Pyxidicoccus trucidator: one gene and its partner. The protein of the gene in region 1 interacts with the protein of each later gene in a pairwise test. Links are inferred from orthologs where the notes say so. Each region holds a gene or a part of one and is shown on either strand. Other genes may lie near its edges.

What was found.
Region 2: the proteins of secG (region 1) and secA interact in binary tests that used the Escherichia coli proteins (3 or more experiments, as listed by UniProt). The link is inferred for Pyxidicoccus trucidator from one-to-one orthologs.

The regions. Positions count from the first base shown.
Region 1 is NZ_JAAIXZ010000010.1:8,930-16,345, reverse strand. The notes cover bases 2,450-5,430. They hold secG (preprotein translocase subunit SecG), read right to left. Parts: upstream 4,160-5,430; coding sequence 3,740-4,159; downstream 2,450-3,739. Other genes in these bases: G4D85_RS26390 (phosphoglycerate kinase), read right to left, coding at 5,083-5,430; tpiA (triose-phosphate isomerase), read right to left, coding at 4,262-5,035; G4D85_RS26410 (CHAT domain-containing tetratricopeptide repeat protein), read right to left, coding at 2,450-3,344. In the rest of the region: more of G4D85_RS26410, read right to left, coding at 1-2,449; more of G4D85_RS26390, read right to left, coding at 5,431-6,270; gap (type I glyceraldehyde-3-phosphate dehydrogenase), read right to left, coding at 6,311-7,321; G4D85_RS26380 (golvesin C-terminal-like domain-containing protein), read right to left, coding at 7,416-7,416. UniProt on the Escherichia coli protein: Subunit of the protein translocation channel SecYEG. Overexpression of some hybrid proteins has been thought to jam the protein secretion apparatus resulting in cell death; while this may be true it also results in FtsH-mediated degradation of SecY.
Region 2 is NZ_JAAIXZ010000005.1:110,423-118,208, forward strand. What follows is about bases 1,626-4,976. They hold secA (preprotein translocase subunit SecA), read left to right. Parts: upstream 1,626-1,944; coding sequence 1,945-4,776; downstream 4,777-4,976. Also shown: G4D85_RS16320 (GGDEF domain-containing protein), read right to left, coding at 1-408; 23S rRNA (cytidine(2498)-2'-O)-methyltransferase RlmM, read right to left, coding at 452-1,474; rpsB (30S ribosomal protein S2), read left to right, coding at 5,159-6,154; tsf (translation elongation factor Ts), read left to right, coding at 6,309-6,962; pyrH (UMP kinase), read left to right, coding at 7,172-7,786. UniProt on the Escherichia coli protein: Required for protein export, interacts with the SecYEG preprotein conducting channel.

The sequences.
Region 1 (7,416 bases):
TCGCGCAGTGCGGCGGCGCGGCCCTGGCCCGCGAGCAGCTTGCGGTAGTAGACCTCCATCAACCGCCGGGTGGTGTCGTCGTTCACCTTCCACAGGCTCATCACCACCGTCTCGGCCCCTGCCACCACGAGCGCGCGGCGAAGCCCGTAGACGCCCTGGCCGAGCTTCACGTCGCCTCGGCCGGTGTCGCACGCGGACAGCACCACCAGCTGGGTGCCCCATAGGTTGAGGCCCGCCAGCTCCAGCGCCGTCACCAGCGCGCTGTCAGAAGGAGCGTCGGCGGGACTGGCGCTGGAGGGTGCCGGAGCGCCCGCGCCAGCGAGGACGAGGCCGGAGCGCAGCAGGGGGTCTGGAAGGCTCGGTGCCAGGGAGTCCTCGCCCAGTGCTCCGAACTGGCCCACTGCGCGGGAGTCCGGGGGCCCGGGCGCGTCCTCCAGGAAGAAGCCATGGGTGGCCAGGTGGAGGATGCCAGGGGGAGGCAGCTGGAGCAGCCGCTCCTTGGTGGCCTCCGCGCCCAGGAAGAGCTCGGCCTGGGGCAGCAGGCGTTTGATGCTCTCGGCCTCCTGGCGGGTGCCGGGCAGCGGGGCGGGAGCCCACGCTCGCGACGCCAGGTCCGCACGCAGCGTGGAGGAGGAGCGCGCACCAGGGAGGGAGCGCGCCGCCAGCATGGAAGTGTCCCCCTTGGAAGGAGGCAGTGCTGGAAGCACAGCACTGAAGTCCGGGTCGGCGAGGACGACCACGGAGTCTGGGGCGTTGCTCTCCTGGGGGCGCGGCAGCAGGTTCCTTCCCGAGGGGAGGTAGGTGAAGTCGAAGGCGTCCACGAGGAACTCGTGGCCATCGTGCAGCGCGGCGAAGGGCACCAGGGCGAGCTGGCCGTCCGGCGAGAGGAACAGGCGGCGGGTATTGCCCAGCAGCGGCAGCAGGGGCTGGAAGGCGAGCTGGTAGAGCGCCTGGGCGGGAACCCGAAAGTTGGCGTCGCGGGTGGCCAGCGCGTCTCGCAAGTGTGAGGCGGCAAGGTCGATGGACTCGGCGGGGCCCAGATCCTGGAAGTGGATGGTGGCGTCAGGGAAGAGCACCAGCGCCAGGTAGCGCAACTGGCTGGGACGCGGAGACGTGGGCGTACCGGGCTCGAGCACCAGCGGGCGGTCCTCGTAGGTGATGAACTCGACGAGGGCCGCGTCGCCGGGAAGAGACGTGGCGACCCGGTCGACAATCTCCGCGGGAGCCGGCAGCGAGGCCAGCTCACGCAGCGGGGCGGAGCGCCGGGCCAGGTCGGCTTCGAGGGCGGCGGCCTGCCCGGAGAGCTCTTCGAGGCGCTGTTGGTGGGCGGGCAGGGGCAGCGAGCCGGGGCCCTGGAGTGACAGCTGCGCCAGCTGGGTGCGCAGCCGCCCCAGCTGCTCGAAGATGTCGCGCTCCTTCTCACCGAGGCTCCGGTAGACGGCGCGAGAGATGTCGGCGCTCTCCTCGACGGAGCGGCCCTTGAGAAGGAGCGCGGCGCCAAGGGCCAGGCGCCTGACGCTCGCGTCGCCGGGATGGGCGCGCAGCAGCGCATAGAGTCGCTCCTCGTCTGAGCGCAGATGCTGGAGGAAGCTGGCCAGACGCGACTCGGAGAAGACGAGCGCCTCCTGACGCAGGCGTTGCTCGGACAGGGTAAAGGCACGGGAGAACAGCGCCAGGGCCTCGGCGAGGTCATGCTGGGCCAGACGGGCCACGGCGAGGTGGTTGAGCGTGGCGGCGACGCTGGGATGGTTCTTGCCGTGAGTCGCTTCCAGAATGGCGAGCGCGCGCTCATGGAGCGGACTGGACCGGCCGTACAACCCCTGGGCCGCATAAAGGCCGGCAAGGTTGTTGAGTGAGAAGGCGACGCCGCGATGGTTCTTGCCCAGGGAGGCTTCCATGATGGCCAGCGCACGCGCGTAGAACGGCGCGGCGCGGCGATAGGCCCCCTGGGCCTGATAGACGTTGGCGAGACCGATGAGCGACCTGGCAACGTAGGGATGGCTCTTGCCGCGGCGCGCCTCCAGACTCGTCAGCGCGCGCGTGTAGAGCGGCTCGGACTGGCCGTACAACCCCTGGGCCCCGTAGAGGTCGCCGAGGGTGATGAGCGAGTCGGCGACGACGGGATGGTCCTTGTCCAAGGCAGCTTCATCAATGGCCAGCACGCGCGCGTAGAGAGGCCCGGCCCGGCCGTACAACCCCTGGGCCATGTAGAGGGTGGCGAGGTCGAAGAGCGACTCGGCGACGGCGAAGTGGTTCCCGCCCAGGGTCGACTCCTGAATGGTGAGCGCGCGATGCAGGAGCGGCTCGGCACGGCCATACAACCCCTGCTCCACGTAGAGTCTCCCGAGCCTGCCGAGCGATTGGGCGACGAGCGGGTGGCCCTTGCCGAGGGCCATTTCCCGAATGGCCAGCGCGCGTCGAAGAAGCGGCTCGCCACGAACAAACAAACCCAGACCCGAGTAGTTGCTGGCGAGGCTGGTGAGCGAGCTGGCGACATCCGGAGGGTTTTCGCCGAGAACCGCTTCGCGAATGGCCAGGGAGCGCTCGTCGAGCGGCCCGGCACGAGCGTAGAACCCTTGCTGCACGTAGAGCCTGGCGAGGCCCGTGAGCGACTGAGCGACGTCCGGATGGTTCTTTCCGAGAACCGCTTCCCGTATCGCCAGCGCGCGCACATGGAGTGACTCGGCACGAGCGAGCAATCCCTGACCCGAGTAGAGCCTGGCGAGGTTGAAGAGCGTTTGAGCGACGTCCGGATGGTGCTGGCCGAGCGCCGCTTCCCGTATCGGGAGCGCGCGCTGAAGGAGCGGCTCGGCTAGCGCGTACAGCTGCTGGGTCAGGTAGAGGGCGGCGAGGTCGTTGAGCGACTCGGCGACAAGGGGATGGCTCTTGCCGAGGGCTGATTCCCGAATGGCCAGCGCACGCAAGTAGAGCGGCGCGGCGCGGCCGTACAACCCCTGGGCCAGGTAGAGGGTGGCGAGGGTGTTGAGCGTTTGAGCGACCTCCGGGTGGCGCGCGCCCAGGGCCGCTTCCCGAATCGCGAGCGCTCGCTGAAGGAGCGGCTCGGCTCGGGCGGACTCCCCCCGAAGCAGCTGATGCCCCCCGAGCCAGTCCAGAGACCGGGCGACGTCGGGATGGGCGCCCCCGAGCACTGCCTCGCGCAGCGCCAGCGCCTGCTCTCCCCTCGCGAGCGCCTCCGCGTACTGGCCCGCCTCCCAGTACGTGTTCGCCTCGTCGAAAGCCGTCTGCGCCTCCCGCAGCCGCGCCACCGGGGAGTCCTCCCCGTCCGCCGCGCCTGCCGCACAGCACAGCAGCACCGCCAGCATCCACCCGCGAACCCGCCGCATGTCCGCTCCTGGAGCCTGTCCGGGTTCGACTTCCCGGCCGTGACAGCTCACCCAGGCGGATAGAGCCGATGACCCGGAGAATCATGCAGGCGGGCCAGAGGAATCCGGATCGGAGCAGGAGGTAGCACGGAAGATCCGGCGGCCCACTGGGGCACATCGGCAGGACACACCGAGCCCTGAAACGACAAAGGCCCCCGAGTCTTTCGACTCGGAGGCCTTTATCGGAGTGCCCAAGGCGGGATTCGAACCCGCACACCTTGCGGCGCCAGCCCCTCAAGCTGGTGTGTCTACCAGTTCCACCACCTGGGCATTTGCTGCGCGCTCCATCTACCGAACCTCACCGACTCACGCAACGACAATTTCAACCAACGCGTGAGCCGGGCTCTTCCTGACGCCTACTGCGCCGGAGCGGGAGCAGGCGGCGCGGACGTCGGCGCCGCCGCACCCTCGGAGGGCGTAGGCGGAACGGGCGTCTCACCGCGCGGCTGCTCCATGCTGCCAGGAGCTGCGGGCGTCGTCGCACCCGGGGTCGCCGGAGCCGTCTGCGCCGGAGGCGCGGCAACCGAGCCGCCAGCCGCCACCGAGGAGCGCAGCCCCACGAAGGACAGGCCGAGCGACGTGAAGAAGAAGAGCGCCGCGAAGACGCCCGTGAGCTTGCTCAGGAAGGTCACCGCACCGCGACCGCCGAAGGCGCTCGTGGCCGCGCCGCCGCCGAGGGCCGAGCCCATGCCGGCGTCCTTACCGGGCTGCAGCAGGATGACGAAGATCATGAACACGCAAACGATGACGTGCACGATCGTGACGAAGGTCAGCATGGGAGGTCTTCCAGACGTTCCGTGAGAAGGAGGCGCACCCTACACAAACTGGTGAACGGGTGACAACTTCTTCCGCCCACCCATTCCAGCTCCGGCCCCTCTTTAAGAGGCCGCCTTGACGATGGCCGCGAAGTCGGCCGCCTTGAGGCTGGCCCCGCCGACGAGCGCCCCATCCACGTCCGGCTGGCCCAGCAATTCCGCCGCGTTGTCCGGCTTCACGCTGCCGCCGTACTGGATGCGCACCCGCCCGGCCGTCTCCCCGTCGTACAGGCGTCCGAGCAGCGCCCGGATGGCCGCGTGGACCTCCTGCGCCTGCGCCGACGTGGCGTTGCGGCCCGTGCCGATGGCCCACACCGGCTCGTACGCCAGGACGAAGGTGGCCACGTCCTTCGCCTCGAACCCCGCCAGCGCCCCGCGCACCTGGCGCTCCACCACCTCGAGCGTCTGGTTCGCCTCGCGCTCCGCCAGCGTCTCGCCCACGCAGACGATGGGCGTCATCCCCGCCGCCCGCACCGCCCGGGCCCGCTTGTTCACCAGCTCGTCCGTGTCGCCGAAGAGCTGCCGGCGCTCGGAGTGCCCCACGATGACGTAGGCGCACCCCAGCTCCGCCAGCATCGGCGCGGACACCTCGCCGGTGAAGGCACCCGACGTCTCCCAGTGGCAGTTCTGCGCCGCCAACTGCAGCGGCGCGCCCTCCAGCGCCACGTGGAGCGGCTGCAGCGCGACGAACGTCGGCGCCAGCACCACCTCCACCGTGTCCCCCAGCGGGGCCACCAGCCCCCGCAGCTCGCGAACCAGGGCCAGTGCCTCGGGCACCGTCTTGTTCATCTTCCAGTTGCCGGCGACGATCTTCCGACGACGAGCAGCGGCGGCCATGTAACCCCCCAGGGGTGTAGGTACAGGTTGCGTTGCGGGTGCGCAGCCTACCGCGTTTCCAGCGCCTTGATACCCGGCAATTCACGCCCCTCAAGGAACTCCAGGGAGGCGCCGCCGCCGGTGGACACGTGGCTCATCTTGTCCGCGAAGCCCATCTGCTCCACGGCGGCCGCGCTGTCGCCACCGCCGATGACGGTGGTGGCCTGGGTGTTGATGGCCATGGCGGCGGCCACCGAGCGGGTGCCCTCCGCGAACTTGTTCACCTCGAAGAGGCCCATGGGCCCGTTCCACACCACGGTGCGCGCGTCGCGGATGTGCTGCGAGTAGATGGCGCGCGTCTTGGGGCCGATGTCCAGGCCCATCATGTCCGGAGGAATCGCGTTGTCCGGCGTCTCCTTCGCGACGCTGTTCTCCGTGAGCTCCGTGCCGACGATGTGGTCCACCGGCAGGACGAGCGGCACCTTCAGCCGCTGCGCCGCTTCCAGCATGCGCGTGGCCAGGGTCAGCTTGTCCCCCTCCACGCGGCTCTTGCCCACTTCGACGCCCTGCGCCTTGAGGAACGTGTAGGCCATGGCGCCGCCGATGAGCAGCGCATCCACCTTGGGCAGCAGGCTCTCGATGACCTTGATTTTGTCGCTCACCTTCGAGCCACCCAGGATGGCCACGAAGGGCTTCTCCGGGTTCTTGAGCACCTTGCCCAGGTACTCAATCTCCTTGCGCATCAGGAAGCCCGCCGCCCTCTCCTTCACGAAGGGCACCATGCCGGCGGTGGAGGCGTGGGCGCGGTGCGCGGTGCCGAAGGCGTCGTTGATGTAGACGTCGGCATTGGCGGCCAGTTCGCGGGCGAAGGCCTCGTCGTTGGCCTCCTCCTCCTTGTGGAAGCGGAGGTTCTCCAGGAGGACCACCTGGCCCTCCTTGAGCTCCTTCACCTGCTTCTTCACTCCGTCGCCAATGCAGTCATCCGTGAGGATGACCTCGTGCTTGCCGCCGAGCAGCTCGGCCAGCCGCACGGCGACCGGCTCGAGCGACAGCTTGGGGTCCGCGCCCTTGGGCCGGCCGAGGTGGGAGGCCAGGATGACCTTCCCGCCCATCTCCAGCGCTCGCCGGATGGTGGGCAGCGCCTCGCGGATGCGGGTGTCGTCCGTCACGCGCCGCCCCTCCAGCGGGACGTTGAAGTCCACGCGGATGAAGACACGCTTCCCGGTCAGCTGCAGGTCGTCGATGTAGCGGATCATCTCGGTCCTTCCCCTCTCGGTGCCCTTCAACGCCCTGGGACTAGACGCCCTTGGAAACGAGGAACTTCGCCGTGTCGACCATGCGGTTGGAGAAGCCCCACTCGTTGTCGTACCAGGCCATGACCTTCAGCATGTTGTCGCCCACCACGAAGCAGTTGGTGGAGTCGAAGATGGCCGAGTGCGGGTTGCCGTTGTAGTCCACGGACACCGTCTGCTCGTCGCTGAACTGGAGGATGCCCTTGAGCGCCCCGTCCGCGGCCTTGCGGTACGCCTCGATGACGGCCTCGGCGGTGACGGGCTTCTGGGTGTTCACCGTCAGGTCCACCAGCGACACGTTCGGGGTGGGCACGCGAACGGAGATGCCGTGCATCTTCCCCTTGAGCTGCGGAATCACCTCGCCGATGGCCTTCGCGGCGCCGGTGCTGGAGGGAATCATGGACAGCGCGGCGGCGCGGGCGCGGCGCATGTCGTCATGGGTGAGGTCCAGGATGCGCTGGTCGTTGGTGTAGCTGTGGACCGTGGTCATCAGGCCCTTCTCGATGCCGAAGTTGTCCACCAGCACCTTGGCGATGGGCGCCAGGCAGTTGGTGGTGCACGAGGCGTTCGAGACGACGTGGTGCTTGGCCGGGTCGTACTCGTTGTGGTTGATGCCGTAGGCGATGGTGATGTCCGGGCCCTTGGCCGGGGCGGAGATGATGACCTTCTTCGCGCCCGCCTTCAGGTGCTTCTCCGCGCCCTCGCGCGCGGTGAAGCGGCCGGTGCACTCCAGCACCACGTCCACGTTCATGGACTTCCAGGGCAGCACCGTCGGGTCCTTCTCGGCGGTGACGGCAATCTCCTTGCCGTCCACGACGATGCCCTTCTCGGTGGACTTCACCGTGCCCGGCCAGGTGCGGTGCACGGAGTCGTACTTGAACAGGTGCGCCAGCGCCGCGGGCTTGTCGAGGTCGTTGATGGCGACAATCTCGAGGTCCTCCTTGCGGCTCAGGGCAGCGCGCAGGATGCAGCGACCGATGCGACCGAAGCCATTGATGGCGATACGGGTAGCCATGTCCAAGTGTCTCCTTGCAGGGCGTGAGCGCGAGGCCCACGTGTCGTCACGTCAATTTCGAGGGCGCCGACCGTAGGCATCCGCACCCGCCGAGT
Region 2 (7,786 bases), on another replicon or contig:
CAGCAGCGCGGCGAGGCAGTCCGGGTGCAGGCGGAGCACCTTCGCCCCCGGGTACTGCGCGGCCAGGGACTCGGCCGTGGCGCGCAGCACCGCGTCCCCGGTGGGGAAGCCGAAGCGGGCGTTGACGTGAATCATCCCCTGCACGTCGGCGATGACGGCGCCCACGCGCCACCCGTCATGGTGGGCGTGCGTGGACAAGTCGTACTCCTCCTTGAGGAGGCTGCCCTGGGTGAGGGCGGGGACCTGGAGGGCCCCCGTCTTCGCGTCCGGGTGGCCCCGACGGGCCTGCTCGGCCTGGAGGAGCACCTCCACGGCGGCCTGCACGGGCGCCTCCCGGTGGCGCTGCAGCACCCACGGGTGGAGGGCGATGAGGGCGGTGGCGGTGGCGTCGTCGAGCGGGTAGGGCATCTTTCCCCTTGTGTAGCGCGTCGCGGGGCCCGGCGCAGGCGCTTCACTTCATGCGGTGGGCCGTCACCGTCACCTCGTCCCGGTCATGGTAGAGCTGCCGGACGACGAGGCCCTCCCAGCCTCCCTCCTTCGTCAGTGTCTGGCGCACGCGCAGCAGCATCGGGTTCTTGTCCTTCATCGGCAGCTTGATGTTGGCCACCAGCTGCCGGGCCCAGCCCTTGCGGCCCCACTTCGCCAGCAGCTGCGCCACCTCCAGCGGGCGCCACGCCATGTCGCAGAAGAGCCAGTCCACCGGCTCCTCGGGTGCGTAGGCGAAGGCGCTCTCCTGCACGTGCGTCACGCGGCGGTTGGCGGCCAGCTCGGGCATGAGCTTCGCCGGGTCCACCGCCACCACCCTCGCCCCACGCGCCACCAGCCGCTGCGTCCACCCGCCCGGCGCCGCGCCCAGGTCCACGCAGACGTCTCCGCGCCCGGGCTCGAAGGCCAGCCCGTCCAGCGCCTCCTCCAGCTTCATGGCCGCGCGCGAGGGAGACTCGCCCGCGCGCTTCATGCGCCGCCGCCCGCCCGCCGCCAGCGACAGCGCCTCGCTCGCCGGCACCGTGCCCACCACCGTCACCCCGTCCGGTGCCACGCACAGCCCCACCAGCACGGCCCCCGCCTCGCGCGCCCGCTGCGCGTCGTCCACCAGCCGCTCCGAGGGGAGTCGCGCGCGCACGGCCGCCTCCAGCGCCTCCGCGGGCGCCGTCAGCGTGTTGCCGCGCGGCGTGTCCGGGGTGAAGGCCTGCACCACCCAGGGCGCCCGGCCGGCGAGGGCCCGGACAGTCCTGGCCGCGGCCTCGGCGATGTCGTCAGGCGTGCTCGCCGTCAGGGAGACGGCCACCCGGTAGCCCGCCCGGGCGAAGGCGGGAGCCAGGCCGCCAACGGCCTCGCTCTCCACCAGCGCTTCGCCCAGCAGGCGGGGATGGGCGCCCGCCCACTCCAGCTCCTCGTAGAGGTGGGGCTCGAAGCCCGCACGGCAGGTCCACAGCCAGTGCCCCGGCCGGGCGGCCAGCGTCTGTGCGGGGATGGGTGGGACGCGGGCCCGGGGTGGGACCCGGGGAGCAGGCGGCGCGGCGTGTGCAGGCGGGCCACCCGACACGGCGGTGCTCTGGGGGCCTCGGGAAGACGGGCCCTGGGGGCCTCGGGAAGACGGGCCCTGGGGGCCTCGGGAAGACGGGCCCTGGGGGGACCGGGAGGCGGTGCCCTGGGTGCCCCGGGGGGCAGGTCCCTGACGTCCCCTGGGCGGAGCGGAGCGGCCGGGCCGGCGGGAGGGTTGCTTCGCGGAGGGGCGGCCCGCTCCGCGGCGTTGATTTCGTGTGGGGGACATTGCGTGTGCTCGGTTCCGCTTTACTGTGAGCCGCTGCGTGTACGGCGACCGGCCAAGTGGAAGTTTCGGGGGTCGCTCGTGGTTTTCAACCGGTTCTCCCTTACACCTCCTGGGATTTCCCTTCACTCGCCGCCGTCCTTCGAGGATTCTCCGGCGAGAGAGTCGACCGAATGATCGAATGGACGCTGAAGAAACTCATCGGGACCAAGAATGAGCGCGAGCTCAAGAAGGCCCATGGGAAGGTAGGCCGGGTCAACGAGCTGGAGACCCGGATGCGGGCCCTCAAGGACGAGGACTTCGTCTCGGAGACGGCCCGGATGCGGCAGGAGGTGCAGAACGGCCGCTCGCTGGACGACCTGCTGTTCGAGGCCTTCGCCCTCACCCGCGAGGCGGCGCGCCGTGTCATCGGCCAGCGCCACTACGACGTGCAGCTCATCGGCGGCATGTTCCTCCACCAGGGCTGCATCGCGGAGATGCGCACCGGTGAAGGCAAGACGCTGACCGCGACGCTGCCCACGTACCTCAACGCGCTGTCCGGCCGTGGCGTGCACGTGGTGACGGTGAACGACTACCTCGCCCGCCGCGACGCGGAGTGGATGGGGCGCGTCTACCGCTTCCTGGGCATGACCACCGGCTGTGTCCTCCATGAGCTGACGGACAAGCAGCGGCAGGAGGCGTACCGCTCGGACATCACCTACGGGCAGAACAACGAGTTCGGCTTCGACTACCTGCGCGACAACATGAAGTTCCGCCTGCAGGACTACGTCCAGCGCGAGCTGAACTACGCGATTGTCGACGAGGTGGACTCCATCCTCATCGACGAGGCCCGCACCCCGCTCATCATCTCCGGGCCCACCGAGGACAGCACCGACAAGTACTACCGGGTGGACCAGGTCATCCCCGGGATGGTGCCGGACCAGGACTACACCCTGGACGAGAAGCACCGCGCCGTGTCCCTCACGGACGACGGCATCGAGAAGCTCCAGAAGCGGCTGAGCGTGGGCAACCTGTACGACCCGGGCGAAATCGAGACGCTCCACCACGTCGAGCAGGCCCTGCGCGCGCACACGCTCTACAAGCGCGACAAGGACTACGTCGTGAAGGACGGCGAGGTCGTCATCGTCGACGAGTTCACCGGCCGGCAGATGCCGGGACGCCGCTGGTCCGACGGCCTCCACCAGGCCATTGAGGCCAAGGAGGGCGTGAAGATCGAGAACGAGAACCAGACGCTGGCGACCATCTCGTTCCAGAACTACTTCCGCATGTACTCCAAGCTGTCCGGCATGACGGGCACCGCGGACACCGAGGCGGAGGAGTTCGCGAAGATCTACAACCTGGACGTCCGCGTCATCCCCACCAACCGCAACAACGTCCGCAAGGACCTGCAGGACGTGGTCTACAAGACGGAGCGGGAGAAGTTCGAGGCGGTGGCGGAGCAGATCGCCGAGCTGCACAAGAACGGGCAGCCGGTGCTGGTGGGCACGGTGTCCATCGCGAAGAGCGAGGTGGTGGGCAACTTCCTCAAGAAGCGCGGCATCCCCCACAACGTCCTCAACGCCAAGCAGCACTCGCGCGAGGCGGACATCGTCGCGCAGGCGGGCCGCAAGGGCGCCGTCACCATCTCCACCAACATGGCCGGCCGTGGCACGGACATCCTCCTGGGCGGCAACGCCGAGGTGCTCGCCAAGGCGTCCATGGGGCCGCCGCCGGAGCCTCCCACCCAGGCGCCCGTGGACGGGCAGCCCCTGGATTTGACGGGCTACCAGCAGGCGCTGGCGGACTGGGAGAAGCAGCTCGCCGACGCGAAGGTGAAGCTGGAGGAGCAGACGAAGAAGGAGCGCGAGGAGGTGATGGCGGCCGGCGGCCTGTTCATCATCGGCACCGAGCGCCACGAGTCGCGCCGCGTGGACAACCAGCTGCGTGGCCGCGCCGGCCGCCAGGGTGACCCGGGCGCCAGCCGCTTCTTCCTGTCGCTCGAGGACGACCTGATGCGCATCTTCGGGTCCGAGCGCATCCAGGGCCTGATGGAGCGGCTGGGCATGGAGGAGGGCGAGGTCATCGAGCACGTGTGGCTGTCGCGGGCCATCGAGGGCGCCCAGAAGCGCGTCGAGGGCCACAACTTCGACATCCGCAAGAACCTGCTCGAGTACGACGACGTGATGAACCAGCAGCGCCGCACCATCTACAAGCTGCGCCGGCAGGTGCTGGCCGCGGGTGCGGGCGTCCCCCTGATTGAGTACACGGAGGACCCCAAGACGCGCGTGAAGTCCCGCTCCGAGCGCACGGTGAGCTGGGCGGACTTCAAGGAGCTCATCCTGGACTCCATGGAGGACGTCATCGTGTCCCTCACGGACACGTACGCGCCCACCAAGGGCGTGGACGGCTGGGACATGGCGGCGCTCACCCAGGGCGTGAAGGAGACCTTCGGCCTGGAGATGGGCTTCGAGGGCGTGGGCAGCCGCGAGGAGCTCCAGGAGCACATCTACAAGGCGGCGGAGAAGGTCTTCCAGGCGCGCGAGGAGGAGTTCGGCGAGAACTTCATGCGCTTCCTCCAGTACAACTACCTGGCGACCATCGACCGGCTCTGGAAGGACCACCTGCTGGCCATGGACCACCTGCGCCAGGGCATCGGCCTGCGCGGCTACGGCCAGAAGGACCCGAAGCAGGAGTACAAGAAGGAGGGCTACCAGGGCTTCATCCAGATGCTCTCCGCCATCAAGGCGCAGTTCGTCACCCAGCTCATGCACGTGCAGCCCCGCTCCGCGACGAGCGCCGCGGAGGAGGCCGCCCGCATCCAGCGCCAGCTCGCCCAGCAGCAGAAGCGGGCGGTGGAGGGGCGCGGCACGGCGGACGGCAAGCTGGACGAGGCCTCTGTCGCCGCCACGGCCCGGCCTCAGGCCGCGAAGTCCGACAAGCCCGCCGTGGGCCGCAACGACCCCTGCCCGTGCGGCAGCGGCCGGAAGTACAAGAAGTGCCACGGCGCCGCGGAGGCCAGCGTCTAGGCGCTCGCTTCCCTACACGGCCAGCAGGCAGGACGCCGGCGCGGCGCCACTCCCTCCGAGGGGGCGGCGGTCGCGCCGGTGGTCCTTTCGGGGCAGGGCAGGGGCCTGGACGTCAGCCGGGCGGGCACGGCCCGTCCGTGCCTGGACGGGGGGCGCCGTGAAGCTTGCGCCGCCCGGAAGGGTTCTGTTAAGGACCCCCCGCCCCTGGGTATGGGGTCGGGGGTATTACACCCCTGGTAGCAGGCAGCACCCACTACACACACGCTCGTGCCGGTCGCCGGTGCTTCCGTGAGTGGGGGGCCCTCTTCGGAGGGGACTCCCTCCCGGTTGTCACGACTGGAGCTTGGCGAGCGTGGCGGAAACCAACCGGAGAGAGACTCACATGGAAACGCAGGACACGCAGACGCAGGGCCAGGCGATGGCCGCAGCCAGCGGCATCACGATGCGGCAGCTCCTGGAGGCCGGTGTTCACTTCGGCCACCAGACGAAGCGCTGGAACCCGAAGATGAAGCCCTACATCTTCGGCGCGCGTAACGGCATCTACATCATCGACCTGCAGAAGACGGTGACGATGGCCCGTTCCGCGTTCCGCTTCGTGGCGGACATCACGGCGCGGGGCGGCTCGGTGCTCTTCGTGGGCACCAAGAAGCAGGCGCAGGACGTCATCCGCGAGGAGGCCGCGCGCGCCGGTCAGTTCTTCGTCACCAGCCGCTGGCTGGGTGGCACGCTGACCAACTTCAAGACCATCAAGCAGGGCATCGACCGCCTGAAGACGCTGGAGAAGATGGCCGAGGACGGCACCTTCGACCGGCTTCCGAAGAAGGAAGTCGCCCAGCTCGAGCGTGAGCGCGAGAAGCTGGAGAAGAACCTGGGCGGCGTGAAGGAGATGTCGAAGCTGCCCCGCTGCGTCTTCGTCATCGACCCGAAGAAGGAGCACATCGCCATCCACGAGGCGAGCCGCCTGGGCATCCCCGTGATTGGCCTGGTGGACACCAACTGCGACCCGGACGGCATCGACTTCGTCATCCCGGGCAACGACGACGCCATCCGCTCCATCAAGCTCTTCACCTCGAAGATCGCCGAGGCGTGCCTCGAGGGTGCGGCGCGCTACCGCGCGTCCGGCGCCGCCGAGCGCGACGAGCAGGAGGAGCGTGAGGGCCGTGACGACCGCGGTGACCGCCGTGACGACCGCCGGGGCCCGCGCCGCGGCGACCGCCGTGACGACCGCGGTGGCCGTGGTGGTGACCGTGGCGGCGACCGCGGTGGCGACCGCCGGGGTCCGCTCGTGGAGATGAAGGGCGCCCCCGTCGCCGCCGAGCAGCCGGCCGCCGAGCAGCCGGCCGCCGAGGCGGGCGGCGAGACGCCGGCGGCCGAGTAGCCGCCCCCTCCCTCACGTCGGTTTCAAGGCGGCCGGGTGGCGCAGCTGCGACCCGGCCGCCCCTGTTTCCTGTGTACCGCAGTACCCCTTTTTCAAACCCCGATGCTCCGCCCGGCGCGCCGCGCCCTCGTAGTGGTGGAGGCTGGAGACGAACATGGCTGAGGTCAGCGCCCAGATGGTGAAGGAGCTCCGCGAGAAGACCGGCGCGGGCATGATGGACTGCAAGAAGGCGCTCGCCGAGAGCGCCGGGGACTTCACGAAGGCCGAGGAGTGGCTGCGCAAGAAGGGCATCTCCCGCGCCGCCTCCAAGGGTGACCGCGTCGCGGCCGAGGGCATCATCGGCACCTACGTCCACGGTGGCCGCATCGGCGTCATCGTCGAGGTCAACTGCGAGACGGACTTCGTCGCCCGCAACCCGGACTTCCAGGACCTGGTGAAGGACGTGGCCATGCAGGTCGCCGCGACCAACCCCAAGTACGTCCGCCGCGAGGAGGTTCCTACCGAGAACCTCGACAAGGAGCGCGAAATCGAGCGCGAGCTGCTCAAGCAGCAGGGCAAGCCCGAGGCGATGCTGGACAAGATCCTCGTCGGGAAGATGGAGAAGTTCTACGAGCGCGTGTGCCTCGTGGACATGCCCTGGGTGAAGGACGACAAGAAGAAGGTCGGGGAGATGGTCACCGAGCGCGCCGCGAAGATTGGCGAGAAGGTCGCCATCCGCCGCTTCACCCGCTTCGAGGTGGGTGAGGGCATCGAGAAGAAGAAGGACGACCTCGCCGCCGAGGTCGCCAAGACGCTGGGCCAGGCGTAGTCCTCCCCCGCGCCCCCTTCCGGGGCGCCAGGGTGGAACGCCGGTAGACAGGGCCGCGCGCACGGGACTCCCCCAGGGGGAACCGGGCGGCGCGGCCCTCGTCTTTGCGGGCGGCCCCCCGCCCGTGCGACCGACAGCGGACGATAGAAGCCCTCCAGGCCGACACTGGCGTTGATCGGGCGCGGGACGGGGGATAGAAGCGGTCGCGCATGTCCTCCGACACGAAGAGCCCTCTCCGTTACAAGCGCATCCTCCTCAAGCTCTCGGGCGAGGCCCTGATGGGCGAAGGGAAGTACGGCATCCACCCGCCCACCCTGCTCGCCATCGCCGAGGAGGTCATCGAGGTGTCGAAGGCCGGCGTGGAGGTGGCCCTCGTCATTGGCGGCGGCAACATCTTCCGCGGCGTGGCGGGCGCCACCGAGGGCATGGACCGCGCCAGCGCGGACTACATGGGCATGCTGGCCACCTGCATCAACTCCATGGCGATGCAGGACGCGCTGGAGAAGAAGGGCGTGCACACGCGGGTGCTGTCCGCCATCAAGATGGAGCAGATCGCCGAGCCCTACATCCGCCGCCGCGCGGTGCGTCATCTGGAGAAGGGCCGCATCGTCATCTTCGCCGCGGGCACCGGCAACCCGTACTTCACCACGGACACCGCCGCCTCCCTGCGCGCCATGGAGATCAACGCGCAGGTCATCCTGAAGGCGACGAAGGTGGACGGCATCTACAACGCGGACCCGAAGAAGGAGCCCACCGCGCGCCGCTACAAGACGCTGACGTACATGGACGTGCTGCGGCAGAACCTCAACGTGATGGACTCCACG